2 regions of the Paenarthrobacter sp. R1 genome follow, and region 2 is predicted to be linked to the other one. Evidence: riboswitches for the same ligand, from Rfam matches in the RefSeq annotation. Region 2 holds a riboswitch; the other holds the start of a gene.

Region 1 (20,445 bases), 2.4 Mb from region 2:
ATCGGGCAGGGTCACGCCGGAGTTCAGGGCAGCGATGGCCGGGTCGTTCCAGGTTGCGACGGTGCCGTTGAAGATCTTGGCAACGGTGGGGCCGTCGAGGTTGAGCTTGTCGACGCCCTTGACGTTGTAGGTCACGGCCAGCGGGCCGAACACGACGGGGAGGTTCCATGCGTCGCTGCCGCAACGTTCCAAAGCCTTCGCGGGCTCGCCCTTCTTCTCGCTCAAGGGCGAGTCGGAGCCACCGAAGTCGGTCTGTCCGCCGAGGAACTCGGAGACACCGGCGCCGGAGCCGTTGGAGGTGTAGTTCAGGGTCTGGCCGTTGCAGGCCGACTCGAAAGCGGTAACGAATCGGGTCATGGCGTTGGCCTGGGCGGTGGAGCCGCTGGCTTTCAGTGCGTTCTTGCCGCCACAGGCGACGTCAGAGGTCGCCGCCGCGGAGCCGCTGGCCTGGGGTGTTGCGTTATCGCTGCCGCAGGCGGACAGCAGCAGGGTGCTGGCCGCTACTGCTGCAAGAAGAGCGCTTGATCGCTTGAAGTTCACGAGGATTCCTCCGGGGTACCCGGCGGTGATGCAGGCCGCCGGAATGCTGAACGTGCGGGATTGACCGCCGGGCAGCATGCAGCTGCCTTCACCTAACGTAGGGAGCCACTATGAACGCTTTGTCCTCCCTAAATGAACAGAAGATGAACGCTCAAATGGGCGTGGATGACACTATCGAATGGGCAATCATGGAAGCATGCCCGCACCCACCGACACACCCACCCCTTCGCCCAGTCGCCGGGTAGACCGGATCGCCCCCTTCTGGGAGGAAGGCCAGGCCCTGGTCCTGGTCATCGACCCTGACGGACAGGCACCCGCGCCCTTGCTGGACTACTGCCGCGCCAACGGAATACGCACAGTCGTCGAAGCAACCGGCGCGGCCGGTCTCATTGCCTACGGGCGGACACCCGCGGACGCCGTCGTCCTAGCCGATACCGTCACCGACATAGCCCCGGCCACCGTGGCCGCCGCTATCGCCGCCGACGGGACCACGCCCGTCCTGATGGTCCTGGCCACCGGCCTTGCTGAACCCCCTGCCGCGGTTGCCGGAGTGCTCCCGGGCTATGACCAGGCACCTTCGACCCGGATCCTGGCCAGACTTGCCCGCAGGGCAGCGGGCGTGCCCGAGCAACTGAAGGTCGGCTCGCTGGTGATGCGGGTAGCTGCGTTCGAAGTCCTCGAGAACGGCAAACCCGTCACATTGACCCTGCGGGAATTCGAAATCCTGCGTGTGCTGATGCTGGCCCAGGGCCGGGCAGTACCCCTTGAGCAGCTCAAGGACGACGTCTGGGGAGCTGTGGGGGAAACGGCGAGAACGCAAACGCTCAAAGTGCACCTGAACCGGATCAGGTCCAAACTCATCGGACGTACCCAGCCCATCGCCGTCAGGGGCATCGGGTACCGGCTCGCCACAGCTGCTGCCCCATCCAGCGAAGAAGCTTTGCACTGAGAAGATGATGGCCTCCCCGGCGCACGGGAAGGCCATCATCTTCACAGCGACTGGTCGTTATTTGGACTTGCCCCGGAACACCTGGACGACCGAGGGCCGCGGAGCGGGCGTACCGTCGTAGGGGAACAGCGAGTTCGGTGCGGCCCAGGTTCCTTCCTCACCGGGGTGCTGGACGGCGACGAAGACCATGCCTTCATCGTCGCGGATGATCGGACCGCACGTTTCTGCGTCCCGCGGGACCGAGAGGAACTGTTCGACCTTGCCGCGCTCGGCTCCCTCAAGAGTGACCTTGAACAGGCCATCGTTGTAGCCGATGCCCGACGGGGCGCCATCAGTGGAGATCCACAGGTTCCCGGCCTTGTCGAACGCCAAGTTGTCCGGGCACGAGATCGGCGAAACCTTATCTATCGGGTACCCGCTGAAGTAGGTCACGTCGCCCTGGGCAGCGTCACCACACACCATCAACAGGTTCCAGGTGAAGGTGGTCGCGGTCGGGTTGTTCCCGGTTTCGGTGATCTCCACGATGTGTCCGTCGCGGTTCTCCGTGCGCTGACTATGTCAACTTGATTGGAGCCCACTAGGACGGCCCGAACGGTACCCACGTGAGCGCGTTTCAAGCCTAGAATGGAGGAGGCGATGGATCCCGCCTGAATCACTTGTCACGGTTCGAACAGCCTTCTGGCTTATGGCTCCTGTCCGATGTTGACGGTGGACAGGAGTGGCCGAATTGAGCGTCCCAGCAATCTCAGTGTGAGGTGTACTACTGATGTGAGACACAGTTTGAAAGGATTGTGCTCATGTCTGCTCGACCTACCTATTCCGATGAGTTCAAGGCCGATGCCGTCGCTTTGGCGGCGTCTTCGGGGCGTCCGTTGCCTGCCGTTGCTGCTGATCTCGGGATCTCGTTGACTGCTCTGAAGCGGTGGATTCGGTTGGCCCGTGAGGCTGATCAGGAAAGCGGTGGCAAGCCCGATGACCCGGTAGATCCGGTGAAATTCAAAGCCATGGAGGCCCGGCTGCGGGAGCTCGAGCGGGAGAATGATTTCCTGAAAAAAGTTTCGGCGTTCTTCGCCAAAGAACAGCGGTAGAAGATCTCTACCGCGTTGTTCAGGAGGAGAACGCCGACTTTCCAGTGGCATGGATGTGCCGGCAGTTGGGGCTTCCACGGGCCTCGTACTACCGGTGGCGGGACGCTGAGGAGACACCGACCGCGGCCCGTCACCGGGACCTGACGGACCAGGTGAGGACCGTCTTCGATTCCTCTGACGGGATCTTCGGTCACCGCATGGTGCATACCAAACTTGTTGCCGCCGGCATCGAGGTGTCGGTGGGCACCGTGGCGGGGATCATGGCTGAGAACGGATGGGCGGCAAAGCGGATGCGCGCCTTCAAGCGCACCACCATAGCCTCGGATCCGGACAAGGTCTTCGCGGACCTCATCGGCCGGGACTTCACGGCAGATGCCCCGGGCACCCGTTTGGTGGGCGATATTACCTACTTGCGGACCGGTGAGGGCTGGCTGTATCTGGCCACCGTCATTGACCTGTGCACCAGGATGGTCGTCGGTTGGGCCATGGCGGACCACATGCGCGCCTCGTTGGTTACCGGGGCCCTGAGGATGGCCAGAGACCGCGGCCACCTGACCCCGAACGCCATCTTTCACAGCGATCGCGGCACGCAGTACACGTCCCGCGAAATGGGCGCCTGGTGCGCCGGAAACAAGATACGCCAATCGATGGGCGCTACCGGGGTGTGTTGGGACAATGCCGTAGCCGAATCGCTGTTCTCATCGCTGAAAAACGAGTTCTACCATCACCACAGCTTCGAGACCCGCCAAGACGCCAGACGGGCCACGATGCGCTATATCGAAGTGTTCTACAACCGCTGGAGGCCTCACACCAACAACAAGGGTCTCCCGCCAGCGACGGCAATGGCCAACTTCACAACCAACAGCCAGCCCCTGCCCGCTGCTGCCTGACCGAAAAGAAACTACCCGGCTGTCTCACATCCTTGACACACCTCAGTGATTTCTCTTAGCATCCTTCACGATGGCCTGACCATGAGTCCGGTGGAGCGCCTCCTCCCGGAGTCTTGAGGGACCTGCAGCTTGAGCGGATCATCGAGGCCGTGACGGCGGGGTATCAGGAATACGATCTTCAGCCGCTGTTCCGGTCCCCGTTGCGGGATGAGGAAACCGTCGCCTACCGTCAGTCGGTCTGCCGTGACCTGGAGACCGGCATGGTTCCGGAAGCCGTGGAGGTTTTCTGCGTTGCCATGCGTGAGGTCCGTGCCACTCTTGCCCTGGCCGGGGGCCTTCACTACCGCTACCAGAAGATGGCGGTGTTCCTCGCGGCGGTGGAGCAATACCTGGGTGCGGTGTCGTCGCTGGCCGCCGGGCTGGGTCGGGCCGAGCCCAGGTCTTCCGGGTTCCGCGCTGTCAGGGACTATCTGGACCGTTACCTGGCATCGAAGTCCGTCCGGATGCTGCAGGAGGAGACCCTGCGGCTGCGAAAACTCCTGACCGGTATTGCCTACACGGTGCACGTCAGCGGGGGCCACATCACGGTGGGCCGGAAGGACATCGACCCCGATTACACGGCAGAAGTCGAAGCGACGTTCCGGCGGTTCCGGCAGGGGAACCCGAAGGATTATCGGTCTACGTCCCGGACGACGTTGGAGATGAACCACGTCGAGGCGAGGCTCCTTGACCGGGTCGCGGACCTGTTCACCGGCACTTTCACCGAGCTGGGCAGCTTCTGCGACCGGCATGCCGGGTTCCAGGACCCTGTCATCGTCCGGTTTGACCGTGACGTGCAGTTCTACCTGTCCTACCTTCACCATATCCGTGGGCTACGACGGGCCGGTCTGAGGTTCACCTACCCGATCGTTTCCACAGCGTCCAAGAGCGCCTGCGGAACCGGCGCTTTTGACCTGGCCCTGGCCGCCACCCTCGTGGCAGAGGACAGAACGGTGGTCCTCAACGACTTCGAACTGAACGGACCGGAACGGATCCTTGTCGTCTCAGGCCCGAACCAAGGCGGAAAAACAACCTTCGCCCGCACCTTCGGCCAACTCCACTACCTGGCGGCCCTCGGACTGCCGGTGCCCGCTACGAGGGCAAGACTGTATCTACCGGACCGGATCCTCACCCACTTTGAACAGGAAGAGAACCAAGCCGACCTGCGCGGCAAGCTGCACGACGAACTGGCCAGAATCCGTGACATTCTCGACTCAGCGACCCCGCGCAGCATCATCATCCTCAACGAAATTTTCACCTCGACCACCCTGCAGGATGCCGTATTCCTCAGCGGCAAAATCCTCAAGAACATCATCGATCTTGATCTGATCTGCGTGTGCGTGACGTTCCTCGATGAGCTCTCCAGGCTCAGCCCCACCACGGTGAGCATGGTCAGCAGCATCGATCCCGAAAATCCGGCGGTGCGGACCTTCAAGATCCTGCGGCGGCCCGCGGACGGTCTGTCCTACGCCAAGATCCTGGCCCGCAATCACGGCCTGAGCTACCCCGAGCTGAAGGAGAGGATCACCTCGTGAAGGCCCATCTTCTTGCCCCGGCGGGATCATCCGACACGCCGGAACAACCCGCCAACGCCGCCGATCTGATCAGGGATTTGGCCTTGCGTCCTGTCCTCGCGGCCATGGCTGACGGTGACGAGTTCCTCCTCACGACCGCCACCGGTTCGCTGCTGCGGAGCCTGACCGATCCGGAAACGATCCGCTACCGCCAGCAGGTCCTCATCGACTGCCTGGAAAACCCGGCCGCGGTCCGCAGCTTGTACGCGTTGACGGTCCAGGCCATCGAGGGAGAGAAGAAGATCTACCGTGGTCTTTTCAACACCTACCCCGACGCGGTGTTGCGCCGGGCCATCGAATCCCTGACCTTCCTGTTGCCCCTGCTGCGGCGCCTCCACGCGATGGCAAAGCAGGAAGCGGAGACGTTCCGCTCGTCCGGCTTCGACCGCTTTTTCGCCATGATCACCGACGAACTCGGACCCGTATACCTCGACACGGTGAGCACCCATCTGAAACAGCTGAAATTCCGTAGCGGGCTGCTGCTGAGCGCCCGTCTCGGACCCGGGAACCATGCCACGGGATACACCCTGCGCCGGGCTCTTCACCGCTCATGGTGGCAAGTGCTGTGTGATGTCTTCACCCGGGACCGGTCCGCCCTTTCCTTCCGGATCAGTGACCGGGACGAAAGCGGCCACCGGGCACTGTCGGACCTGCGGAACGAAGGTATCAACCTCGCCGCGAACGCCCTGACGCAGGCCGATGACCACATCCTGGACTTCTTTACGCTGCTCCGGACGGAACTGGGCTTCTACGTCTCGTGCCTGAACCTTTATGACAGGCTCATGGCGATGGGCGCTTCGATTTGTCTGCCCAAACCCGAACCCCCGCTACAGGCACCGGTTCTGTCCGCGCGTGGCCTGTATGAGGTGCCGCTGGCCCTGGCTGGAGCCGGCCCCGTCGTGGGCAACGACTTGGGAGCCGATGACATGGCCCTGGTTTTGATTACCGGGGCGAACGAGGGCGGCAAATCCACGTTCCTGCGCGCCGTCGGTGCAGCGCAGTTGATGATGCAGGCCGGAATGTTCGTGTCCGCGGAGTACTTCAGTGCCAGTACCTGCCAGGGGCTGTTCACGCACTTCAAACGCGAGGAGGACGCGGCGCTGCGCAGCGGCAAACTCGATGAGGAACTGGCCCGGATGAGCGGCATCGCCGATCACCTCAGGTCCGGGTCGATGGTGCTGTTCAACGAATCCTTCGCCTCCACCAACGAACGGGAAGGCTCCAGCATCAGCGGCGACATCATCGCTGCCCTGACCGAATCCGGAGTGCGGGTCCTTTTCGTCACGCACCTGTACGACCTGGCACGTTCACTGTTCGACGCGGGCCGGCCTGGCCACCTATTCCTGCAAGCAGAACGCCTGCCCGGTGGCCGGCGGACTTTCCGGCTGCACCCCGGCGAGCCCACCCCCACCAGTTACGGCGAAGACCTCTACAGGGGCATCTTCACCGGCCGACGCCCCGCCGTGGAACTGAGGTGTGTCAAGGATGTGAGACAGCCGGGTAGTTTCTTTTCGGTCAGGCAGCAGCGGGCAGGGGCTGGCTGTTGGTTGTGAAGTTGGCCATTGCCGTCGCTGGCGGGAGACCCTTGTTGTTGGTGTGAGGCCTCCAGCGGTTGTAGAACACTTCGATATAGCGCATCGTGGCCCGTCTGGCGTCTTGGCGGGTCTCGAAGCTGTGGTGATGGTAGAACTCGTTTTTCAGCGATGAGAACAGCGATTCGGCTACGGCATTGTCCCAACACACCCCGGTAGCGCCCATCGATTGGCGTATCTTGTTTCCGGCGCACCAGGCGCCCATTTCGCGGGACGTGTACTGCGTGCCGCGATCGCTGTGAAAGATGGCGTTCGGGGTCAGGTGGCCGCGGTCTCTGGCCATCCTCAGGGCCCCGGTAACCAACGAGGCGCGCATGTGGTCCGCCATGGCCCAACCGACGACCATCCTGGTGCACAGGTCAATGACGGTGGCCAGATACAGCCAGCCCTCACCGGTCCGCAAGTAGGTAATATCGCCCACCAAACGGGTGCCCGGGGCATCTGCCGTGAAGTCCCGGCCGATGAGGTCCGCGAAGACCTTGTCCGGATCCGAGGCTATGGTGGTGCGCTTGAAGGCGCGCATCCGCTTTGCCGCCCATCCGTTCTCAGCCATGATCCCCGCCACGGTGCCCACCGACACCTCGATGCCGGCGGCAACAAGTTTGGTATGCACCATGCGGTGACCGAAGATCCCGTCAGAGGAATCGAAGACGGTCCTCACCTGGTCCGTCAGGTCCCGGTGACGGGCCGCGGTCGGTGTCTCCTCAGCGTCCCGCCACCGGTAGTACGAGGCCCGTGGAAGCCCCAACTGCCGGCACATCCATGCCACTGGAAAGTCGGCGTTCTCCTCCTGAACAACGCGGTAGAGATCTTCTACCGCTGTTCTTTGGCGAAGAACGCCGAAACTTTTTTCAGGAAATCATTCTCCCGCTCGAGCTCCCGCAGCCGGGCCTCCATGGCTTTGAATTTCACCGGATCTACCGGGTCATCGGGCTTGCCACCGCTTTCCTGATCAGCCTCACGGGCCAACCGAATCCACCGCTTCAGAGCAGTCAACGAGATCCCGAGATCAGCAGCAACGGCAGGCAACGGACGCCCCGAAGACGCCGCCAAAGCGACGGCATCGGCCTTGAACTCATCGGAATAGGTAGGTCGAGCAGACATGAGCACAATCCTTTCAAACTGTGTCTCACATCAGTAGTACACCTCACACCGGACGTGGAAGAACAAGGCCTGGACGAACCAGCCCCGCTTCCGCCTGGCTTGGCACAGGGTTCTTAGGAACTTCTGAGGACCGGCAACGGAGACTGATGAATGAACGCCCCGGGTCACGGGGACCGCCGGAATCGAAGGGCAGATACAACATGACTTCCCCCGTCAGCGCACCGAAACCGGATCCACGGACCCGGCTGGCCGTGCTGCCCCAGCCCCGGCACTGGCTCCTGGCCTCGGTACTGCTCAGTGCTTTGACACTGGCGGTCGGCTTCACGGTCACGTCAGCCAAAGAGCTGACTGCGGCCGAGTTCGGGGCGGATCAAGTGATCAGCGCGCATCACGTTCCGGTCCTCAACGTCCTGGCCCTGGCCATTGTGCAGATTTTCAGCCCGGTCGGCGGGGTCCTCATGCTGGTGTTGATTTGCCTTTTCCTGCTGTTGGTCAGGAAAAGCCCGGTCAACGCCATTGCCGTGGGAGCGGTGGTCTGTGCGGGGTGGCTGAGCAGCGAAGTGTTCAAACTCATCGTCGGAAGGCACCGCCCGGACCCCGCCGCCCTGGCGGACCCGCTCGTGCCCGAGCCCGGAACGGACAGCTTCCCCAGCGGGCACACAGCGCTGGCCGTATCACTGTGCGTGGCACTGTATCTGCTCTCACGCGGGACCCGATGGCAGCGTCCGGCCCTGTTGGCAGGGATCGCGGTTGCCCTGACCGTCGCCGCGTCGAGGGTGTATCTGGGCGTGCACTACCCCAGCGACGTCACCGCCTCATTCCTGACCTCCTTCGCCGGGATCCTGGCGCTAACAGGTCTGTGGAACCGTCACGCGCTGCGACTGCTGCACCGGATCACCATCCTCTGCTCCTTCGTCCCCGTCCCCTCCTCTGTCCCCGGCAGACGGTCCGGCAACCACCGGTGACAGAATAAGAACCCATGGACATCAGCACGAGGTCATCGCCCGGGCCGCGGATTCTCCTGGTCGAAGACGATCCACAACTCGGTCCGCTGATCACCGAACTGCTCCAGCCGGACTTCTGCATTGAGCTGGCCACCGACGGACGCACGGGCCTGCACCGTGGCCTCGCCGGGAGGTGGGACGCGATGATCATCGACCGTGGCCTGCCGGGGTTGGACGGACTGGAGCTGATCCGCACCCTGCGGAACAATCAGGTCACCGTGCCGGTGCTGATCCTGACCGCATTGGGATCGGTCGGAGACACGGTCGCCGGTCTGGACGCGGGGGCCAATGACTATCTGGCCAAGCCGTTTGACGCCGAGGAGCTGGCCGCGCGGCTGCGGGCACTGACCCGCGTGTACGCGACAACGCCCCGGAGCGTGAGTATCGGGGCCTGGGAGCTGGACCCCGCTGCCCGCACCATGGTCTCGGACTACGGTCACCGCGTGGTGCTCTCGCCACGGGAAGCGGACCTGATGACCGCCTTGGCCCAGGACCCGCAGCGGGTCTTTTCACGCCAGGAACTCGCCGCCACCGTCTTCGGCTCACCCGTGACCCCCGGGGCCGTGGACACCTACGTCCACTACCTGCGCCGGAAACTGGGAAAGGACATCATCCACACCGTCCACGGGACCGGATACATGGTGGGAGAGACCACATGAAAACCACCGACACGGACCAGCGGATCATCAAGACCGCTGCCCGCAAAATCAGCCTGCAGATAGGTCTCGTCAGCGCCGGTGCCGCCACGCTTCTGCTGGCCGCCGTCGCGTTCTTCATCGCCCGCCGGTCCCAACCGGCAGAGACCCTTGAGAGAACCGGACGGCCCGGATACATCGTCATTGACGGCAGCGAGTGGCTCTCCGCGCTCATCCTCTGCGGACTCCTCGGAGTGCTTCTCGCCGCCACCGTCGGGCTGATCAGTGCCCGGAACGCCGTCCGGCCGCTCGGGACCGCGTTGGAGGCACAACGCCGTTTCGTCCAGGCCGCCGGACACGAGCTGCGTACCCCGTTGGCCGTCCTTGACGCCCGACTGCAGCTCATCCAACGCCGGGAAGCCGCCGGCGAACCTGTGACCGGGCTCCTGGGCCAGTTACGCAATGACAGCACGGTCCTCGCCGGAATCGTCGATGACCTGCTCCTGACAGCCACCCTGGATCACGGCGGATCCGAAGCCCCGCTGGCGGGCGCACGGGAAACTGATGCCGCAGCCGTGGTCGCCCGCACCGGCGAGGACCTGCACCTCCTGGCCCACGCCGACGGCATACGCTTCAGCACCGAAACCCCCTCCCCGGTCAGCGTCCGGGTGCCCGCCGCCCAGCTGCAGCGCATGATCACGGCGCTGGCAGAGAACGCCATGGCTCACACACCCGCGGGCGGGTCCATCCGGGTCCTCGTCGCCGCCGAGGGCCCAAACGCGGTGATCACCGTGACAGACACCGGGACCGGCGTCACGGGCATCGACCCTGACCATATCTTCGACCGCTTCGCGCACGGCAGCGTCAGCCTCCCGTCCGGTGCACGGCGGGGCTACGGAATCGGTTTGGCCCTGGTTCGGGAGACAGCACAACGCCACAACGGCAGCATCGAACTGACCGCTACCGGTCCTGAAGGGACCACCCTGACCCTCCGCCTGCCCACCGCCTGACCCGGAACGCCATTGACGATGATCGCCGGTTCGCTGGTCTGCCCCGGCCGGGCTAATGAGTCCGGTCCGGTGCGGAAGCCCTCTTCAGTAAGGGGGTGAAGGCTGCCAGTGCCGCTACCTGGGTCGCGACGGTGAAGACGATCAGCGCGGTGATGGAGGCCGAGTAGAGGGCGCCGATGATGGTGGACCCGGCGAGCCAGGCGGCGCCGTAGATCGCGGTGAAGATGCCGTACCCGGTGCCCCGGCGTGCTGCCGGGACGAGGTCGGCCACGGCGGCGCGGAGCGTGGATTCGTGGATCCCCAGGGCCGCTCCCCAGACCACGGCACCGGTCCAGACCAGGCCGGGAGTGGTGGTGAAGGACAGGAACGGCACGGCAGCCGTCAGCGGCAGCGCGATGAGCAGACCGCGTAATCCGATCCGGTCGTAGAGTGCCCCGGAAGCCAGGGCCGCCAACGCGGCGGTGCCCATGGAGACGGCGTAGGTGACCGGTATCAGGGCCGAGGGCAGCACCTTCTGGACTTCCAGGTGGTAGGAGATGACCCCGAAGGTGGAAAACCCGAACATCGACACGGCGGTGAACGCGCTGTACCACCAGAACCGGGCGGGCAGGGGAACCCGCACCTTTGGCTGGCCGGGCACGGCAAGAGGATCGGTGATGGTGTGTGTGTCGTACCGGGCCGGATCCGGCACGGCCCGGCGCAGCAGGAGCACGGCAACGAGCGCGGCCGCTCCCGGGATGGCCAGGACACCGAAGCCGAGCTGGTATCCGGAGACGGCGACCATGAGCCCGACGAGCAGCGGGCCCAGGAGCGCGCCGGACTGGTCGAGGGCTTCGTGGATGGCGAAGGCCTTGCCCCGGCCGATTTCGGCTCCTGCATGGGAGAGCATGGTGTCCCGGGCTGGCGTGCGGACGGCTTTGCCGAACCGTTCCATGATGACGAACGATGCGGCCTGCCACAGTGAGCCGGCCAGGGCCAGCAGGGGGACGGCGATGACGGTCAGGGCGTACCCGGCGATGGTCAGCGGCCAGTATTTGCGGGTCCGGTCCGCCAAGGGTCCGGTGCCCAGGCGCAGGACCAGGGCCACGGCTTCACCGAATCCGGTGATGAAGCCGACCATGACTGCGGAGGCCCCGAGGGTGGCCAGGAACGGGCCGGTGATGGACCGGGCGCCTTCGTAGACGACGTCGGCGAGCATGCTCACCACACCGAAGGTCAGCACGAATCCCATCGGGCCCAGCCCGTTCGGCCGGTTCGTGGTGGCGGCAGGGGCGGGGTTCTCGGCGTTCATATCCGGCATTCGTGCTCCGTGTTCTGGTTCGGGCTGATCGGTGGACCGCCACAAGGTCTCATAGCAGAGCGGCCAGGGCCAGGCCGGCGGCAGCGGCGCCGACCGACGCTGCCGCGGTCCCGATGCTGTTCAGAAGAGCCCATCCGGTGCGGCGGGACTGGATGAGCCGGACGGTTTCGAAACTGGCGGTACTGAAGGTGGTGTAACCGCCCAGGAACCCGGTCCCGGCAATGACCTGTAGTTCCACGGGCGCTGCGGTGACGAGCACGGCCCCGGTGAGCACGCCCAGCAGGAAGGAGCCGGTGACGTTGATGGCGATGGTCCCGGCGGGCAGTGCGGTACGGAGGGTGGCACGGACCAGCCCATCGACCATGAACCGGGCTCCGGCGCCGAACCCGCCGGCGAGACCGAGCAACACTATGGTCAACGCGTTCACCGGATACTCTCCGTCCGGTGCGGGCGGAGGGTCGCGTCCCGGCGACGGGCGGTGATCCGGGTGTGGTGACCGGCGGCGGCCCAGATCCCGGCGACCGATGCGACAGCGCCGCCGAGCAGGGTCGCGGCGAGGTATCCTACCGCGTCCAGGACACGTCCGGCCCCGAGCAGGGTATTCGTTTCCAGGGCGAGGGTGCTGTAAGTGGTGAAGGCGCCCATGAACCCGGTCCCCACGAACAGCCGGATCATCCTGAGCCGCCCGGTGTCGGGTCCGCGCCGGACCAGGGCTTCGAGCAGGACACCGAGCAGGAAGGCCCCGGTCAGGTTGATGATCAAGGTCGGCAGCGGCCACCCTCCCGGGGAGGGCAGCAGGACGCTGAGACCATATCGGGTCACGGCTCCGAACACGCCTCCGGTGATGACGACCAGCACAAACCCGGGGTGCAGGTGTACAGGGCGGGGGGCACGGCCCGCGCCGAGGGTGTCCTCATCCGTGCGCGGGGCGGGGGCCTGTGCGGTGTTCGCCGTGGCGGGGGTGGGTGCCTCCATCAGTGCCCCTCCTGCCGGTGGTGCCGGGCGAGGGGAACGACCAGGACGGGCCGGTGTTGGCGGTGGGTGAGGTGGACCGCGACCGAGCCGACGAGCAATTCCTCGAAACGGGCTCCGAGGCCGCGTTCGCGGGTGCCCACGACGATCAGGGACGCATCCGAGGCTTCGGCCAATGTTCCCAGGGCCCGGGCCGGGTCCCCGGAGAGGGTCTGGAAGGACCACGGCACGCCGCTGCCGTCCAGGGCTTGGCGCAGGCGTTCTGCGATGCCGGCGCTGATCTCTTCGATGTCATCATCGATGCCGTCCGGATCAATCGGGAAGGCGTCGACCCGGCCGTCGGGTTCCTTGACGAGGTAGGTGGTGACATCGACGTACGCGCAGATCAGCTCCACGTTCAGGCTGTGGGCCAGGTCCGCGGCACGGTGTGCCACGGCCAGGGGCTGGCCGGGCACGACGCCCATCAGTACCGGGCCGCCGATCCGGTCCGGACGATATGGTGCCGGGCCGGCGGCGGGCCCGGGGTCTTGTGCTGGCTCATTCATGAGTGCTCCTGTCATGCGCGGTCGGTGGTATGGACGTGTGTTCCGGGGGGCCGTAGGGCAGTGAGGGTTCCTCGTCGGTGATTTCCAGGAGCCGGTTGTACTTGGCCAGACGTTCCCCGCGGGCCGGTGCCCCGGATTTGAGCTGTCCGCAGCCTGAGCCGACGGCCAGATCGGCCACGAAGGTGTCATCGGTTTCCCCGGACCGGTGCGAGACCATCGCCTCGAAGCCTCCCTCGAAGGCGGCCCGGAGTGTATCCAACGTTTCGCTGACGGTCCCGGCCTGGTTCGGTTTGATCAGTACCGCTGTCGCGGACGCGGACCGGATGCCGTCCCGGACCCGGTCCGCGGAGGTGACAAAGAGATCGTCCCCGACGATCTGGACCTTGTTTCCGAGTTCAGCGGTCAGGGCAGGCCACCCGCTGGTGTCGTCCTCGGCCAGGGGGTCCTCCAGGCTCCAGATCGGGTAGTCGGTGATGAGTTTGTCGTAGTAGGAGATCATCTGCTCCGTGGTGTGAGCCTTGCCGGCGACCGTGTAGGTCCCGTCCGTGTAGAAAGAGTTCGCGGCCGGGTCCAATGCGATCGCCACACCGTCCCGGCCCGGGGTGTAGCCGGCGTCCTTGATGGCGGCAACGATCAGATCCAGAGCTTCCTCGGGACGGGCGATGTCCGGGGCGTACCCGCCTTCATCTCCCAACCCGGTCCCAAGGCCCTGACGGCGCAGCCGCCTGGCCAGGGCGTGGTAGACCTCCGACCCCCACCGGAGCCCCTCGGCGAAGGAGGGTGCCCCTGCGGGGGCGATCATGAATTCCTGGAATTCCAGCGGGTTCGCGGCGTGCTGTCCGCCGTTGAGGACATTGAAGTGCGGCACTGGCAACCGGCCGGCCCTGGCCATGGTCTGGGCGATCCAGACGTGCAGGGGCAGCCCGGCCGCGGTGGCGAAGGCGCGGGCAGCGGCCATGGACACGGCGACAATCGCGTTGGCTCCCAGCCGTGACTTACCTGCGGTCCCGTCCAGCCCGGCCAGGGCCTGGTCCAGGTCCGCAAGGCTCTGCCAGGTGCCGGAGGTGAGCAGCCCGCTGATCTCACCCTTGATGTGGGCGACCGCGTTCTGCACGCCGCGGCCGGAGTACTCCTGGCCGCCGTCGCGCAGTTCGACCGCCTCATGCGCCCCGGTGGACGCCCCCGACGGGGCGGAAGCGACCGTCACGGTGCCGTCCGGTCCCGTGAGCCAGACCTTCACCGTGGGATAGCCCCGGGAGTCGAGGATCTGCAGGGCGCGCACCCCGGTGATTTGCAGTTCATACATGAGCTTCTCCGTTCCTTCCCTCAGGTCCCGCCGGTAGCGGCGACCAGCGCGGCAGCGGTCCGCGCCGCCGCCGGATTCATATATTCCCCACCCCGCACCAGCGGGACCAGCCCGGGGCCGAAGCGATACACCAGCGGGTGCCCGGTGGGAATGTTCAACGCCTCAACCTCGGCGTGCGAGAGGCCGTCCACGACCAGACACAGTGCCCGCAGTGAGTTGCCGTGCCCGATCACGAGCACATCCTCCCCGGTGCGGATCCTCGGGCGAAGCTGCTGATGCCAGAAGATCCGGACCCGTTTGACCACCCCGCACAGGGACTCGGTGGCCTGGACCGCTTCCGGAGGGAGCCCCAAGAACGACCGGCTGCGCCGTATGGCCAGGAGCTCTGCGCGCGGCATGGGCGGCGGTGCGCCGTAGTAGGAGCGGCGCCAGAAATGGAAGACCTCCGGGCCGAGTTCGCTGAGCACTTCACCCCTGGCCCGGCCGGTCAAGGAGCCGTAACTGCGCTCGTTCAACTCCCAGGCAGCCCTGGGCGGCACACCTTGGCAGCCCAGCACGTCCAGGACGATGCGGGCGGTGTCCCGGGTGCGGGACAGGGTTGAGGTGTAGACGGTGTCGGGGGCAAAGGATGCCGAGGACAACAGTGCCCCGGCTTCCGCGGCTTCGTCGTTCCCTGTTGGGTTCAGGGGCGGGTCGAGCAGGCCGGCGAACCGGTCCTGGGCGTTCAAGACGCTCTGGCCGTGGCGGAGCAGGACCAGTGTTCCGGGTCCGGGCATGAGTCACCTACCTTCGTATCAGCAAAGGTAGGAACCATTAGCCAGGAGGCGGTTCGAACTCCCCACACCTCAGGTGCGGGCTGTTCCGGCGGGATCCATCACCGTGAACAGAGACTACAGGCACAGCGGCCGCGGCCGCCACCATGTGACGCAGTCAGTTTCTCTGCCCAGCACCGGTGCTGTCCGGTTCGGGTCCGGTGTCCGTGGCTCCCGCGGTCAGGTACAAGGGCAGCCCCCAGCCGGCGAAAAAGCCAATGGCCTCGATCCAGGAGACGTTCTCCTCACTTCCGGCCGGGGCCCCGTAGTCGGTCATCGACTCGGTCAGCCGCCGCACCCGGGCCCTGACGTCCCGGAGCCGCGACGCCACATCGCGCCGCACCTGCCCGGGCACGGGACGGCGTGCCGCCAAATGGAAACGGCACAACAGCACCGGATCCCCGGATTGCTCCATAATTCCGGGCCAGCAGTCCGGACATGCCCGGTCCCGCCACAGTGGGAGTGTTTCCCGGCACCAGGCAGTGGTGTGTGCGAGTCCGTTTGCTTCCACGGTCAGCGCTTCGGTGTTGGAGTTCGCGTAGCCCATCCGCACCCCGGGCAGATCCGCAGAGGCCATGTCTTCACAGATCCGGCAGGGCCCCACCGGGACGAGGACGTTGTCCGGGTGCCGGCGCAACAGGGAGGTTTTCCGGTCCAGCCCGTCAGCAACGTGGCCCAGCAGGTCCTCATAAAGGACCGTGACATCGAAGGGCTGGTGTCCTCCCCGGACTCCGGCGCCCGCCTGCCACAATTCGATCTCCACGACCGCGTACGCCCACGTGTGACGCGGACACAGCCCCAAGGAAGCGCGCAGCAACCGGCGCATGCTCCCGTCCATAATGTCACCGTGAATGAACGACCAGAGCTGGCGCACTTCCTCCGGGGCCAGCTCCAACGGACCGACCGGCACCAGACCCCCAGAAAGCCTGTCCCTCGCGGGCACTTCCGGGGCACCGGGCCCGCTTCTCTTACCAGCCATCGCGATCATCCTGCCCTTCACAATCCGGGGCAGGAACCATCAGCCACATCGGCGGTCCAGGCCGGCAAACCAGCCGGTCACGGTGGGATCCATCACCGTTACACCAAGGCTAACCCCCTACCGGGAGGCTGGGCCAGCTTCCATCACGGGTTGGCTGGTCCACATCGCTGAAGGACCAGTCGTACACGGTTCTTAAGGACGAAGCAGCGGATCCGGGAATCTGCAGGATCCTCTGGAGATTAAGCTGGATACTTAATCCGTGGGCTTATGGACGTGCTTGGAATTCACACCAGTAATCCTCTCTGCTGCGCTGCAAGCCCGGCATGTCATGGGGTCGCTGGCACGACAAGCGAAGAGGGTCATTGAATGAATTGGTGGGATGTGGCGATCGCCATCGTTGGCGGGATCGTCCTGATCTATGCCGTGCTGTTGGTCCTTCTGGCCCTCTACGCCCGTCAGCACCCCGAAACTGTCGGCATGAAGGACGCACTCCGGCTCCTGCCCGACCTGCTGGTACTGCTGCGCAGGCTGACCGCGGACCGGGCACTGCCCCGCGGAATCCGGATCCGGCTGGTCCTGTTGCTGCTCTACCTCGCCTCACCCATCGATCTGGTCCCGGACTTCCTCCCAGTGATCGGCTATGCCGACGACGCCATTATCGTCGCATTGGTCCTGCGCTCGGTCATCCGTAAAGCCGGCCACGCCCCCTTGGAACAGCACTGGCCCGGCACACCCACCGGACTCACACTGATCCGACGCCTCACCGGGACTTCCTCGGCCCCAGCATGAGCGGCCTTTAGGCTCGCCAGCAACCTGACGAGTCCGGACCCGAGGTAGCCGTTGTAGTGCATCCGTGAGACAACCAGACAGCCCGGTGTTTGCTCCTTCAGGGATACCCCGAAGCCCTTCGACACTCCCAGATATGGCTATCCTTGATGCCCTGTCTGTCCCAGGCTGTGGGCGAGGCGGTAGGAGTCTGTGCCTGTTTCAATGATCGTGCCCTTGAAGGTGAGCCGGTCCACGATGGCTGCGCAGAGCCGGGGATCGCTAAACGTCTTGGTCCAGCCGGAAAAGGACTCGTTACTTGCGATAGCGATGGAATTCTTCTCCTCGCGTTCCGTCAGAACCTGGAAAAGGAGTTCGGCGCCACGGCGATCCAGCTCCATGTAACCCAACTCATCAATACATAAAAGGTCCACGCGGCCGTAGCGGGCGATCGTCTTAGCTAGAACCTTCTCATCCGCGGCTTCAACGAGCTCGTTCACGAGCCTCGTTGCGAGCGTGTATTTAACCCGGTATCCCTTTTCGGCGGCAGCTGTGCCCAGCCCAATGAGCAGGTGGGATTTGCCGGTTCCGGAGTCACCGATCAGACAAAGAGGTGCGCCTTTACGGATCCAGTCACCGCCGGCGAGGGTGTGGATAGTGGCGGAGTTGACGCATGGGTTCGCCTCAAAGTCGAAGTCCCCGAGCCATTTATCCCGTGGGAACCCAGCAGCCTTGACCCTGCGGATCGAGGAGCGCCGGTCACGGTCGTCGCACTCGGCCAGCAACAGTTCGGCCAGGAACCCCTGGTAAGAGAGTTGCTCCTTCCCGGCGATGGTCAGGGCTTCGTCGAGGACCGCCCTTACGGTGGGCAATCGGAGCCGCCGGCAGGCCTGGTCCACGGCCGCGACTGCAGCCTGTTCGGTCAGGCCCCGCCGCCGGCGCAAGGATGGGGTGATGGTTGCTGCCGGTGCTGTCGGGCTCATGAGATGTTCTCCTTCGACGTGGTTTCTGTGGGGCGTTCGGCGCGTTTGGCCAGCAGCTCGTCATAGGCGGTTACGGAGGGCAGCGGGCGGGCGTCCGGGGGGAGCCCTGCGATCACCGCGGCGGGGTCCATGAGTCTGCGTTGCGTAAGGCTGACAACTCGTTGCACATTCACTTCGCCATGAGCAACGGGATGGCGGCTCGAACCGACCCCACCCACCGGAACGCTTGCTGCGTGCCTGCGTGCCTCAACAGCGACCACGTCCGCACTCACAGCGCCCACACCCAAAGCCGCGGCGATACCTGCTTCGATTTCATTGGCGTCCATCGAGCGGTGTAACAAAAGGACCTCGATCAGCTCCTTGGTTCCCTCGGCGTCGCCGTTGACCCGCCTGGATGCTGCCCAGAAGGCCTCATGGGCGCTGGTGAACGTCCCCGCGTCGCGGGCCCGAGCCAGAGCGGTGGAACCAGGCAGAGCGCCGGGTTTAGTCCTAAGGACCTCGAGATAGTGATCCAGCTGGACCGATGGCCCACGCTTGGCAGCGATCCGTTGGTGCCTCGCAACCACCACCCGGCCGTCAAACACCACAACCTCCGACGCCCGCAGCGACACCCGGACCTTCCGACCTATGAAACGAGCCGGAACGGAGTACTTCACCATCCTTACCGTGATCATCGAGGACCGATCAACCCGCGGTGTCAGCACCAGCCCCGGATCGAACTCCTCAGCCGGCAACGCTGCAAGGAACTGCTGTTCTGCCTCAAAGTCCTGACCAATAGTGCGGATCCTGTCGTCAATCCGCCGGTTGTCGTCCTGCGCTTCCCACATGCGAATACGGTCGTTGAGCTCACCAAGGGACTTCGTGACTGGCATCGGGGAAAGTCTGTTGCGGCGGAACCAGCCGACCTCGCCCTCAACACCACCCTTCTCATGAGCTCCAGCAATGCCAGGCTGGCAATAGAAAGCATCAAATCCGTAGTGGGATTTGAACAGCACCCACCGGTCGTTCTCGACCCTTTGGCGGCCCTGTCCGAAGACCACGGTCGTGACAGCGCTAGTGAGGTTGTCGTAGCGAATGTGTCTGACCGGTACCCCGCCGATTTCATTGAACGCCTCGATATGTCCTTCAAAGAAAGCTTCCTGCGCCTGGGTTGGATAGATCCGGTGGATGGCCTTGCCGGACCGCGACAGCCGGAACACGAACATGTGACATTTCGTCTTCACGCCGTTGAGTATCACCCAGACTTCGCCGAAGTCCACTTCCGCCTCCGCGCCAGGGGCATGCTCCTGCGGAACGAAGACCTCCACCCGGCGGCCAGCCTCCACATCGATCTGCGCCCGCCGCACCCTTACATAGTCACGCACCGTCGAATACGAAAGATCCTCCGCTCCGTGCTCCTCGACGAGCCGCGCGAGAATCCTGCGAGCAGTATGGCGCTGCTTCCGGGGAGATGCCGTGTCCTCGATCAACATGGCATCGATCGCGGACTTGAACGGATCCAAACGGGGCGACGACCTCACAGGTGTCTTCCGGGCCGGCGGAACCGGGGAATTCAGCGCCTTCCGCACGGTTTTTCGCGCTACTTCGTGCCGGCGAGCAAGCTCGCGTATCGAAAGACCCTCAACCCTGGCATCCCTGCGAATCTGCGCGAACAACTCCACTCTCGACTCCATCCGACCCTCCTGCCGTTGATCCAAACCTTGATGGGATCAACGTTCACAGGTGGGTACCATTCAAGCCGTCATTAGGCTCGGCAAGTCTTTCGGGTGGGTACCGTTCGGGCCGTCCTAGTGGGCTCCGATCAGACTGACATACTCATGCGCGGGTTGACCTCGTTGACTCCGGCTTTGCCGGCCTTGCCGCGGTCGGAGTTGTTCGTGCAGGCGACGTACACCTTGCCCGTGACGGGGTGGGGTTCAACGTCTTCGGGCCGGTCCATCTTCGTCGCGCCGGCCAGGTCAGCGGCGAGGCGGGTGAAGACCAGGACTTGTTCGATGCTCATTCCCGGGATGGTGCTGGCACCATCGCGGGTCAGCGGCAGCCACTCCCCCACCCCGTCGAAAGCACCATCGGACGGGACCTTGCCCGTGCCGTTGATCTCGGCTTCGGAGTTGCCGGTGAAGCGGGCGACGAACAGGTCACCGTTGGCCAGCAGGTTTTTGTTGTGGGCCTGGTTGCCCTCAATGTATTTGTCGCGGGAAACGAACTTGTAAAGATAGTCGAATCGCTCGTCATCGCCCATGTACGCGACAACCCGACCGTCAGGGGCAACGGTGACGTTCGCGCCTTCGTGCTTGAACCTGCCCATCGCGGTGTGCTTCACCGGCGTCGAGTTCGGCTCCAGCGGGTCGAGCTCCA
Region 2 (9,276 bases):
TGCGGGCCAGCTCCTCCTCGAGCTTTCCGCTGGTGAGGCTGGCGTCCTCTTCCCGTTTGAAGTGTGTGTGCAGGCCGTCGCAGGGGGTGGAGCTGAAGTAGTCGGCACAAACGAACATCCCGGCCTGCATCATCAGCTGCGCCAGCCCGACCGCGCGCAGGAAGGTCGATTTTCCGCCCTGGTTCGCGCCGGTGATGATCACCATCGTTTTCCCGTCGGCGGGGAGGTCGTTGCCGGTGACGGTGGTCCCGGCCAGGGCCAGGGAGGGGTCCCCGAGCTCACGGGCCGAACACACGGGCCCCGTCCCGGCCTCGTACGCTTCTGGTTTGGGCAGGCACAGAGGCGCCCCGGCTGCTTCGAGCCGTTCGCGCAGATTCAGGCAGGCGACATAGAAGCCCAGTTCGTTCCGCAGTGCTTTGAAGAAATCCACGATGTGGTCATCGGCCTGGGCCAGGGCGTTCGCGGCAAGGTTTAGGCCGCGGTCCCGCAGCGTTGACAGGGCGCGGTAACCGCCCTCGTCGCGGTCGGGGATCTGGAAGGACAGGGCTGACCGGTCCGGGACGAACCACTGGCGCAGGAGCCGTTCGAGCCGGCCGCCTGGAATCGCCGCGGATCTGCGCAGCCTGTACCCGGCGCCCTCATTGGCCGTTCCGAGACCTGCACTGATCTCCACGCCCCCGCGGAATTTCAGGCGCCTGAGGTGGATGTCGACGGCGTCGAAATACTCGTCGCTGAGTTCATCGGTGATCATGGTGAAGAAACGACGCATGCCGGGAGACGTGAAGTCCTGGAGGGCGTCGGCGGCCAGCCGGCGCAGGTGACGCAAAACGGCCATCAGGGCGTTCAGTGATTCGATGGACCGGCCCAGCACGGCCTCGGGGTAGTTGTTGAAAATGCTGCGGTAAATCTTCTTTTCGGCCTCGACCGCTTCCACGGCCAGCCCGTAGAGTTTCCGGACCGTGCCGGGGTGTTCAAGGCAGTCCACGAGGATTTGCTGACGGTAGATAATGTCATCGGGCGCGCTCATGCTTGCCATAACCGTCCGCAGGGCAACGTCGCGGAGGAATTCATCGCCGTCGGCCATGGCCTCGATAACCGGGTTAAGGGCCAGATCGTTGATGAGCTCGGGGGCGTTCGGTGGCAGTGGCAGGTCGGCTTGTGCGGGGTCGCTGTCGCGGTAGAGCAGGAATGCCTTCATGAGTGGATCCGTTCCTTGAGCGCGTCATAGTTCAGGCCGTATTTGCGGGCCAGGACCTTGGCGTAGGCGCGGCCGTCGGCCCGGCGCCGGACAATTTTTAACGTCCGGACCGAGGGATCCTCGGGCATGACGGTGCTGACCATGCTCACCGTGGTGGTGCTGACCGAGGCCAGCTCCTCGACGAACGTCACACATACGCAGATCAGGCCCAAAGCAACGACACGTTCCAACACTTCCCGGCCCAGGTAGATGGCGTCGTTCAAGGTCGTGGAGGTGAAAATTTCGTTGAGAACGATGACGCTGCGCGGTGTCGCCTGGGCGAGGATCCGCTGGACCCTGACCAGGTCATCTTCGAGTTTGCCCCGCAGGTCCATCCGGTTTTCTTCACGCTCGAAATGCGTGTAAATCCCGTCCGGAAGGAACAGCCTGGCCCGGGTGCCCGGAACGGGCAGGCCGAGGGCGGCGAGGTAATGCAGCTGGCCGACGGTCCGGGCGAAGGTGGTCTTCCCGCCCTGGTTCGGGCCGGAGACAATGAGGATCCGTTCAGCCCCTGTCAGCTCAAGATCATTGGTGACCACCGGCGCCTTGTCGCGGACGAGTTTCACGGCCAGTGCCAGGTCGAACGTGTCCGCGGCGCTGGTCTGCTTGGAGGTGGCGGAGACCTGCGGGTAGCAAAAGCGCAGGCCTGCTTCTTTCAGGGGGCGGATGTGCCGCAGGTAGGAGGTGTAGAACTGGATTTCCCGGTCGAACCGGGCAATGACAGGGTTCTGGAACGATGCGTGCCGGGCACAAAAGTCCTTGAGCCGGGTGAAGGTGTCGGCGAAAAGGACCGCCACACGGTCAAGCACCTGCGCTTCGACATGGTCGATCTCGACCGAGGTCGGGAGCTTGCTGCTGTAGTCCTTCACTGCCCCTTGCCGGAACCTGGCGAACGTTGCCTCCACTTCGGCGGTGTAGTCCACCTCCCCCCGGTAGGGGCTGACGCTGACATGTCCTCCATCGATACGAATTTTGTAGGAGACCGCGTCAAGATCAGCCCGTATTCCGTCCGCGTCCGTTCGGAGCCCGGAAAAGAAACCGGACGAAACGTAGGTGTCCAGGAACGCCGTGAACGCCCTCAGCCCGGACGAGCGCACACCTGCGGCGGTCAGCTCCTCACACAGCGCAACAACGGCAGAGCAATACGTTTGTGCTGCAGCGAGGATCAGGGCCTGTTTTTGCAGCTTGTAATGGAGCTTCCCCGCCTGGCCCAGCTGCTCGCGGACCACTTGCATCCTGCGGCTGAAATCTTCGATCGATGCCAGGCAGGACGGGTTTTCCAGATCAGCGAACACCTCGTGCCGGAACCTTACCGTGTCCGGGTCCTGGCATGGGGCATGGAAGAAGGGGACGAGGTCATACCCGGCGCGGCCGGAGGTCACCGTCCCGATGATGGCATCGAGCTGCAGATCCTTCAGGGTCTCCCGGAACAGAGGACCTTCTGTGGCTGGCACCGCCCCAAGAACACTCACTGCCATGGCGCACCACCGGTCCTGGCGGTTGCCGCAAGGCAGCCCGGCGCCAATGCGGCACCATGATGGATTCCGGGTGTGGGAAATGCCTGGTTAAAGACTGGCATGTCAGGGCTCCGTCCGCCGTCAGTTTCGGACAGGAACCATAGGCCGTGAGGCTGTTTGGACCGGTAACCTTTCCGGTCCTGGCGGGATCCACCGCCTGAACACTATTTTACCTGTCCCGGGAACGATACGGTAGCACCGGGGGCAGGACCGAACACAGACAGGGGGGCAGCCGACAGCCCCTGGCCCCGCCTCCAGGGTTCACAAGCACTGACCGCGGCCCCGGCAGGGAAACCGAAGACCAGCCAGGCAAGGTAAAGTTGCCACGGCGATGGATCCCGCCTGAGCTGGACAGCTCGAACCGCCGCATGGCTGATGGTTCCTGCCTTTGAGACCGAAGGTAGGTGACCTATGCCCGGCGCCCGGGACCGCCCGCGCGAAGGCCCCGTCCTGTCCCAGGATTTCCCTTGGCCCGCCCTTGTACGCCCGGCCCCCACACGTACCCCGGGGTGGAGTCCATTACCAGCAACGCCTGGTCAAGCAACGCCGCCGGGCGCCACGGGCCACTTCCAAACAGGCCGATTGTAGACATCACACAACTCATGGGGCCGTGCCGCGGCCCGGGAGGAGAACTTAATGGATCGTGACTGGTACCTGGCCCTAAACTTGCTGGCCCGGCAGACGCCGTGGCTCCATGGCTTTATGGCCTCCTATGCCCTGTGGGGCGGCCTGGTGCTGCTGTCGGTGCTGCTCGTCATCGGCTGGCTGAGGGGGCGGCTGCAGCCAGATGCTCCTGCACGCTCAGCCTCGGCTCTGCTGACCGGGGTGGCCGTAGTGGCCGCAGTGGTCCTGAACCAGCAGCTGCTTTCCCCGGTGGTCGGTCGTGTCCGGCCGTGCCATGCCGTTGCCGGGGCCCTGGCGTTGCTGCCATGTGGCCAGGACTTCTCGATGCCCAGTGACCACTGCATCATGGCCGGAGCATTCATGGCAGGACTGTTCTTTGTCAGCAGGAGACTGGGGATCGTGGCGGTAATTGCGGCCGCGGCCCTGGCTTTCGGCCGCGTGTATACGGGCATGCACTACCCGACGGACACCATGGCAGGTCTTGCCGCAGGAGCGCTCATCGCCCTCGTCCTCCAGTGGATACTTCACCGGCCGGTGTCGCGGCTGCTGCTGCGCCTGACCCGAACCCCGCTGGCCGTGCTCGTGCAGGCACCCAGGGCCGCCACGGACGCCGCATGTTCCCGGCAGCCCGGGAAGATGACCGAGTCCACGATGGCCCGCGGTACCAGGCGTGAGCCATAAACCAAAGGGCAGCAACCCGGCGCGTCCAACCCCGGCCTGTGCCGGGCAATAACCGGGTCGCTATGTCAACCTTTGTTGGCCCCGGCAGGACGGTTATTTTTGGCCCCAGCCGGCACGTTCTTTAGGGTCTTTGAAACGGTTGCTAGCTGTGGTTCCAGACTTTGATCGAAGACAGCAGCAGCAGCAGGACGAGCAGGGGAATGAGGACCAGGCTGGGAACAACGCCCAGCAGGAGCCCGCCGATCACGGTTCCCGTGATGGAGCCAGCGTCATGGCGACCAGGAACGGCTTGTTTTGTCCGAGAACGGCGAAGCTTTTGTCTCTGCTGAAGCGGGCGAACGCCACGGGCATGGTGGGAAGCGACACCGCCAAGGATAGGCTCCCTGCGATCTTGATGTCGGTGCCGTAGAGCAGGACGATCGTGGGGATAAGCAGCTCCCCGCCGGCGATACCCATCACGGCAGCCACGACACCGATGACGATGCCGGCGACGACTCCAAGCACCGTCCGTGGACCGGCGGGAATGTTGAGCGGGTCCACAGCGAAGAAATGGGTGACAAACAGCAGCACGGCGATCAGGACGAGCAGGACCGCGATGACCCGGTAGAGCGTTTTGGACTTGAGCCGTGTCGCCCAGTGGGCTCCAATCCAGGCGCCGATAAGGCTGCCCGCCAAAAGGTTCACGACGATGAACCAGTAGGGCGATAACTCTGCAAGGGGGACGCCGAAGAGGCGGGCAGGCGGGGCTGTGATGACGACGACCAGGCTCATGGCCTTGTTCATGATGATGGCCTGTAACGCGGCGAAGCCGAAGACCCCGATGAGCAGAGGCAGACGGAACTCGGCACCGCCCAGACCGATCATGCCGCCCAGGACACCGATGATGGGGCCGGCAAGGAAGACCAGAGTCAGGGATTCTCGCCGAGTTCGGGCCTTCCCTCCACCGCTCCGCCGCTCCATGCCGGGGTGAGATCAGCTGTCAGCGCTTGGCCGACGCTACCCGCCGAGCCTCTGGATGAACTCATCGGCCTGGGCCAGGTTCCGGGCCATTTTGGCCCGCTGGTGGACAGCTCTTTCCAGGAAGTCCGCGAGCTTCTTGGATCCATCAGGTGCGGTGTCGTCCGGGGCGGCGAGGAGGCCAAGAATTTCGGCCATTTCCTCCAGCGAGAACCCCAGGGGCTTCATCTGCTTGATGACCATGAGGCGTTCGAAGTCATCCTCGGAGAACACCCTGAAGCCGCCCTCGGTCCGCGCCGTTGCAGGGAGAAGCCCCACGTCGTCGTAGTGGCGGATTGTCCTCAGGGACAGGCCTGTCCGTTCTGCCAGTTCACCGATGTGCATGGTGTTGGTGCTGCTGGCCTTAGCCGTCATCAGCGCCTCCGTCCTGTTCGGATTTAAACTCTACCATCACGTTAGGGTAGTGTTTGGGTAGTGGGGTGAGACCTTCAAGCCTAATTCCCCCTCTTCCCGGCGCGGCGCTGCGCCCCCTCATTCATTAGCAAAACGAAGCCGCAGACGCGCGTCTTCTTGACCATGAACGGAGCCAGAAATGGCCGTCACCAAAGCCGAACACCCCCCGGCGTTCACACCTGAACAGCTGCAATCCGTGCGGGGAACCCTGATGTCACCGCGCCGGCTCAAGACCGAGGTCCTCGCCGGACTCGTCGTCGCACTGGCCCTGATCCCGGAAGCCATCGCGTTCTCGATCATCGCCGGCGTCGACCCGCGGATCGGGCTCTTCGCCTCCTTCACCATGGCCGTCACCATCGCCTTCGTGGGCGGACGTCCGGCCATGATCTCCGCGGCCACCGGTGCGATCGCCCTCGTGATCGCGCCGCTGGTGAAGTCCCACGGCGTGGACTACTTCGTCGCCGCCGTCATCCTCGCCGGCATCTTCCAGGTCATCCTGGGCCTTTCCGGCGTCGCGAAGCTCATGCGCTTCATACCCCGCTCGGTCATGGTGGGCTTCGTCAACGCCCTGGCCATCCTGATCTTCATGTCCCAGGTCCCCGAACTCCTCGGCGTTCCCTGGCTGGTCTACCCCCTCGTGGCTCTGGGCCTGGTCATTGTCTTCGGCCTGCCCAAGCTCACCAAGGCCGTCCCGGCCCCGCTGGTAGCCATCGTGGTCCTGACCCTGATCACCGTTCTTGCGGCCGTCGCAGTTCCGACCGTGGGTGACAAGGGCGACCTGCCCGATTCCCTGCCGACGCTGTTCATCCCGAACGTGCCCTTCAGCCTGGAGACGCTGCAGATCATCTTCCCGTTCGCCCTCGCCATGGCCTTCGTCGGCCTGCTCGAGTCCCTCATGACGGCCAAGCTCGTCGACGACGTCACCGACACCCGCTCCCATAAGACCCGCGAGGCCTGGGGCCAGGGCGTGGCGAACATCGTCACCGGATTCACCGGCGGCATGGGTGGCTGCGCAATGATCGGCCAGACCATGATCAACGTCAAAGCCTCCGGCGCCCGCACCAGGATCTCCACCTTCCTCGCCGGCGTCTTCCTGCTCATCCTCGTCGTAGCCCTGGGCGGCATCGTCTCCGTCATCCCCATGGCCGCTCTCGTGGCCGTGATGATCTTCGTTTCCGTAGCCACCTTCGACTGGCACAGCATCCACCCCCGAACCCTGAAGATGATGCCCAAGAGCGAAACCATCGTCATGCTCGCCACCGTCATCGTCACCGTCGCCACCCACAACCTGGCCATCGGCGTCGGCGTCGGCGTGCTCGTGGCCATGGTCATGTTCGCGCGCCGCGTCGCGCACTTCGTCACCGTCGAACGCACCGTCAAAACCATCGGCGGCCACGAAACCGCCACCTACGTCGTGGACGGCGAACTGTTCTTCGCCTCTTCCAACGACCTCTACACCCAGTTCGAATACGCCCGGGATCCCGAGCACGTGGTCATCGATATGCACGCCTCCCACCTCTGGGACGCCTCTACCATCGCCGCGCTGGACGCGATCACCGAGAAGTACCACCACCACGGCAAAGACGTGAAGATCGTCGGGCTCAACGACGCCAGCGTCCTGATGCGCGAACGCCTCGGAGGCAAACTCGGCGCAGGCCACTGACAGGTTCGCTCAGGAACCCACGACCAAGGCACCTTCCGGGAAACCGGGAGGTGCTTTGTCGTCAGGGTCGTGGCAACGGCGGAGTGGCTGCCGGGCCGGTCCGTCCCGGCTGTCACATTCCTTGCAGCTTCGCTGAACGATCGTCCGCGGGATGGCACTCATGGAAATGGTCAGGAGGAATTCCGGGGTTCGTAGGCGTCGGGGATGCCGTCGTGGTCTGAATCGATCATCTCCGCTTCGTGGGCCTGCCGGCACTGCCGGTTTCTGGTCCGCAACACGGCAACGGCCAGCAGAGCGGCCAGCACGGACGCTGCGAGGATACCCACCTTCGCGTGGTCATCGTGCAGGCTTCCGTGGCCGAAACTCAGTTCGGCCACGAGCAGCGAGACGGTGAATCCGACGCCGGCCAGCAGCGATACCCCGAACACGTCGATCCATTTGAAGGTGCTGTCCAGCCGGGCTCTGGTGAACTTGGTGAGGAGCGGGAAACACACGTTGCGGTCCTATCAGCAGAGTCGGAACGGGTTTGGTTTACCAGCGGATCTTGCCGACCATCCGGAGCAGGTCCAGCCCGAGCACACGGTCCAATCGTGTAAAGGTTGCGAACTTACTGCCCGAGGCCTGGCTTTGGTCCGTTTCGAGCCGGTGAAGCAGCGTCAGCACCGAGGCCGTGTCCAGGGCGGTGGTGAGAGCACCGTCGGCTGCGGCGAGAACGTCGGGGACGGCATGAGCGACCGGCATGTCCTTCCAGTTGGCGACCTTGAACCGCCACCGTTGCAGGGTTTCCTCCGCGCGGTGCAGCCTGGCCCGTGACAGGACGGCCGGGCCGGCGTAGGGGAACCGGAGAAGGCAGAGGCGCAGCGCGAGCGGGTCATGGTTGCCGAGCAGGCCTGATGTCAGAGGTGGGACATCGGCGGGAACAGGAGCCTGCACCGGCCCGATCTCCAGAACCTTCCCTGCTCCCGGAACAGCGCTGATCGCACCTGCCGGGGTTGCAGTCTTGAAAGCGGCAGCAGCCGGGCCGCCGAAAAACGCCAGCACCTCTGACTCGGAGCGGCCGCGCAGGGAAGGCTCCTGGATGCGGAATGTCTTGGTCCAGGAAGCTTGGCTCGTTGGCGTTCCCTTCCCGTCGTCCAGGACGGCCAGCACGACGGGCACACCGTGCAGCTCCTCGGCCAGGCGTCGAAGCACATCGGCGACCAGCAGCACCCTCAGGGCCTGCATCGGGCTCTGCCCCAAACCGCGCACGTCGACGTTGACGTGCAACGGAACCTCCACGGTTTCCAAGCAAGGCAGTGCTTGGCTTGAGAGCTGGGCTCCTTCCCTCATCGAAGCGGCAGTTTCCGGAGAGGGCATGGTAATCAGCGCTCTTCATTCAGGACGCGGATGAGGACATCTTCGGCGCCGTTGTATCGCACGGTCGCGACCCACAGCTGATACGGCTCATCGCCGTCCTTGACCCGTGGGAGAACCTTTGGTTTTTTCAAGGGCGCCGCCCAGCCGGGGATGTCCTCGTCGCGGAGGGCCTCCAAGGCGCGGCGGACCGTCCGGCGCGGGAGTTCTGCCAGGCAGGCCCAAAAGAGGGCGTCCAGGCCATTGCCTTCCCCGAACGGGGGAAGCCAGAACGCGCGGCCGAACCGAGTCAGGTCCACCGCGGAGACCGGGGATTCAAACGACGAAGTCATCTCAGCGCCTGCCCTGGCCACTCACTCCGGGCAACCGGTCGAGCGCAGGTAAGCCCGGTATACCTCATCGACGAGGTGGTCCGCCTCGACCGCGGAGCTGCAGCCCACCACCTGATGGGCATGACCGGGCAGCATCCGGTCCAGCACCGATGCCCAGGCATCCGGATCCGCGTGCCAGTGCGGCAGATCCTTCCTGTCGGTCAGGGCGGAAAAGCACTGTTCTTCAGCCACGCACAGAATCTCGTCCCCGGGCTCATCGCCTCCCAGATGCAGTACCGCGACAGGCCGGGCCGTGACGTCGACCCCGGGAAGGGCCGGCTCGCGCATCAGGACCAGCGCCTCTGCTTCCCGGCCGTCGGGAGTCAGTGTCTTCTCTACCCGACCCCACCCCACAGGCCACCCGGTGCGCAGATCGGTCCGTCCGCCGTTGACCCCGGCGGGGCCGGTGTCCTCATGCAT

What was found. Region 2 has a riboswitch for fluoride ahead of QN084_RS01300 (phosphatase PAP2 family protein). Riboswitches for the same ligand answer to the same signal wherever they lie in the genome.
Region 1: linked by a shared signal. The riboswitch ahead of QN084_RS12725 (2,3-bisphosphoglycerate-dependent phosphoglycerate mutase) and the one ahead of QN084_RS01300 (phosphatase PAP2 family protein) in region 2 are both predicted to bind fluoride.

The regions. Positions count from the first base shown of each region.
Region 1 covers NZ_CP127115.1:2,612,249-2,632,693, reverse strand. The annotation lists gene pstS (phosphate ABC transporter substrate-binding protein PstS) at 1-618, opposite strand, end outside; gene QN084_RS12805 (winged helix-turn-helix transcriptional regulator) at 737-1,489, shown strand; partial or broken gene QN084_RS12800 (PhoX family protein) at 1,547-2,038, opposite strand; gene QN084_RS12795 (transposase) at 2,287-2,577, shown strand; partial or broken gene QN084_RS12790 (IS3 family transposase) at 2,613-3,467, shown strand; gene QN084_RS12785 (MutS-related protein) at 3,581-5,041, shown strand; gene QN084_RS12780 (MutS-related protein) at 5,038-6,633, shown strand; partial or broken gene QN084_RS12775 (IS3 family transposase) at 6,596-7,450, opposite strand; gene QN084_RS12770 (transposase) at 7,486-7,776, opposite strand; gene QN084_RS12765 (phosphatase PAP2 family protein) at 7,977-8,741, shown strand; gene QN084_RS12760 (response regulator transcription factor) at 8,756-9,439, shown strand; gene QN084_RS12755 (sensor histidine kinase) at 9,436-10,425, shown strand; gene QN084_RS12750 (MFS transporter) at 10,478-11,725, opposite strand; gene crcB (fluoride efflux transporter CrcB) at 11,775-12,143, opposite strand; gene QN084_RS12740 (fluoride efflux transporter FluC) at 12,149-12,700, opposite strand; gene QN084_RS12735 (universal stress protein) at 12,700-13,242, opposite strand; gene eno (phosphopyruvate hydratase) at 13,235-14,548, opposite strand; gene QN084_RS12725 (2,3-bisphosphoglycerate-dependent phosphoglycerate mutase) at 14,569-15,324, opposite strand; fluoride riboswitch at 15,346-15,436, opposite strand; gene QN084_RS12720 (hypothetical protein) at 15,479-16,339, opposite strand; fluoride riboswitch at 16,363-16,445, opposite strand; gene QN084_RS12715 (YkvA family protein) at 16,706-17,128, shown strand; gene istB (IS21-like element helper ATPase IstB) at 17,266-18,087, opposite strand; gene istA (IS21 family transposase) at 18,084-19,760, opposite strand; partial or broken gene QN084_RS12700 (PhoX family protein) at 19,907-20,445, opposite strand, start outside.
Region 2 covers NZ_CP127115.1:262,240-271,515, forward strand. The annotation lists gene QN084_RS01290 (MutS-related protein) at 1-1,198, opposite strand, end outside; gene QN084_RS01295 (MutS-related protein) at 1,195-2,691, opposite strand; fluoride riboswitch at 3,073-3,146, shown strand; gene QN084_RS01300 (phosphatase PAP2 family protein) at 3,391-4,059, shown strand; gene QN084_RS01305 (sulfite exporter TauE/SafE family protein) at 4,303-5,019, opposite strand; gene QN084_RS01310 (helix-turn-helix domain-containing protein) at 5,056-5,430, opposite strand; gene QN084_RS01315 (SulP family inorganic anion transporter) at 5,609-7,132, shown strand; partial or broken gene QN084_RS01320 (Na+/H+ antiporter NhaA) at 7,303-7,614, opposite strand; gene QN084_RS01325 (cysteine--tRNA ligase) at 7,664-8,419, opposite strand; gene QN084_RS01330 (hypothetical protein) at 8,494-8,817, opposite strand; gene QN084_RS01335 (inorganic diphosphatase) at 8,839-9,276, opposite strand, start outside.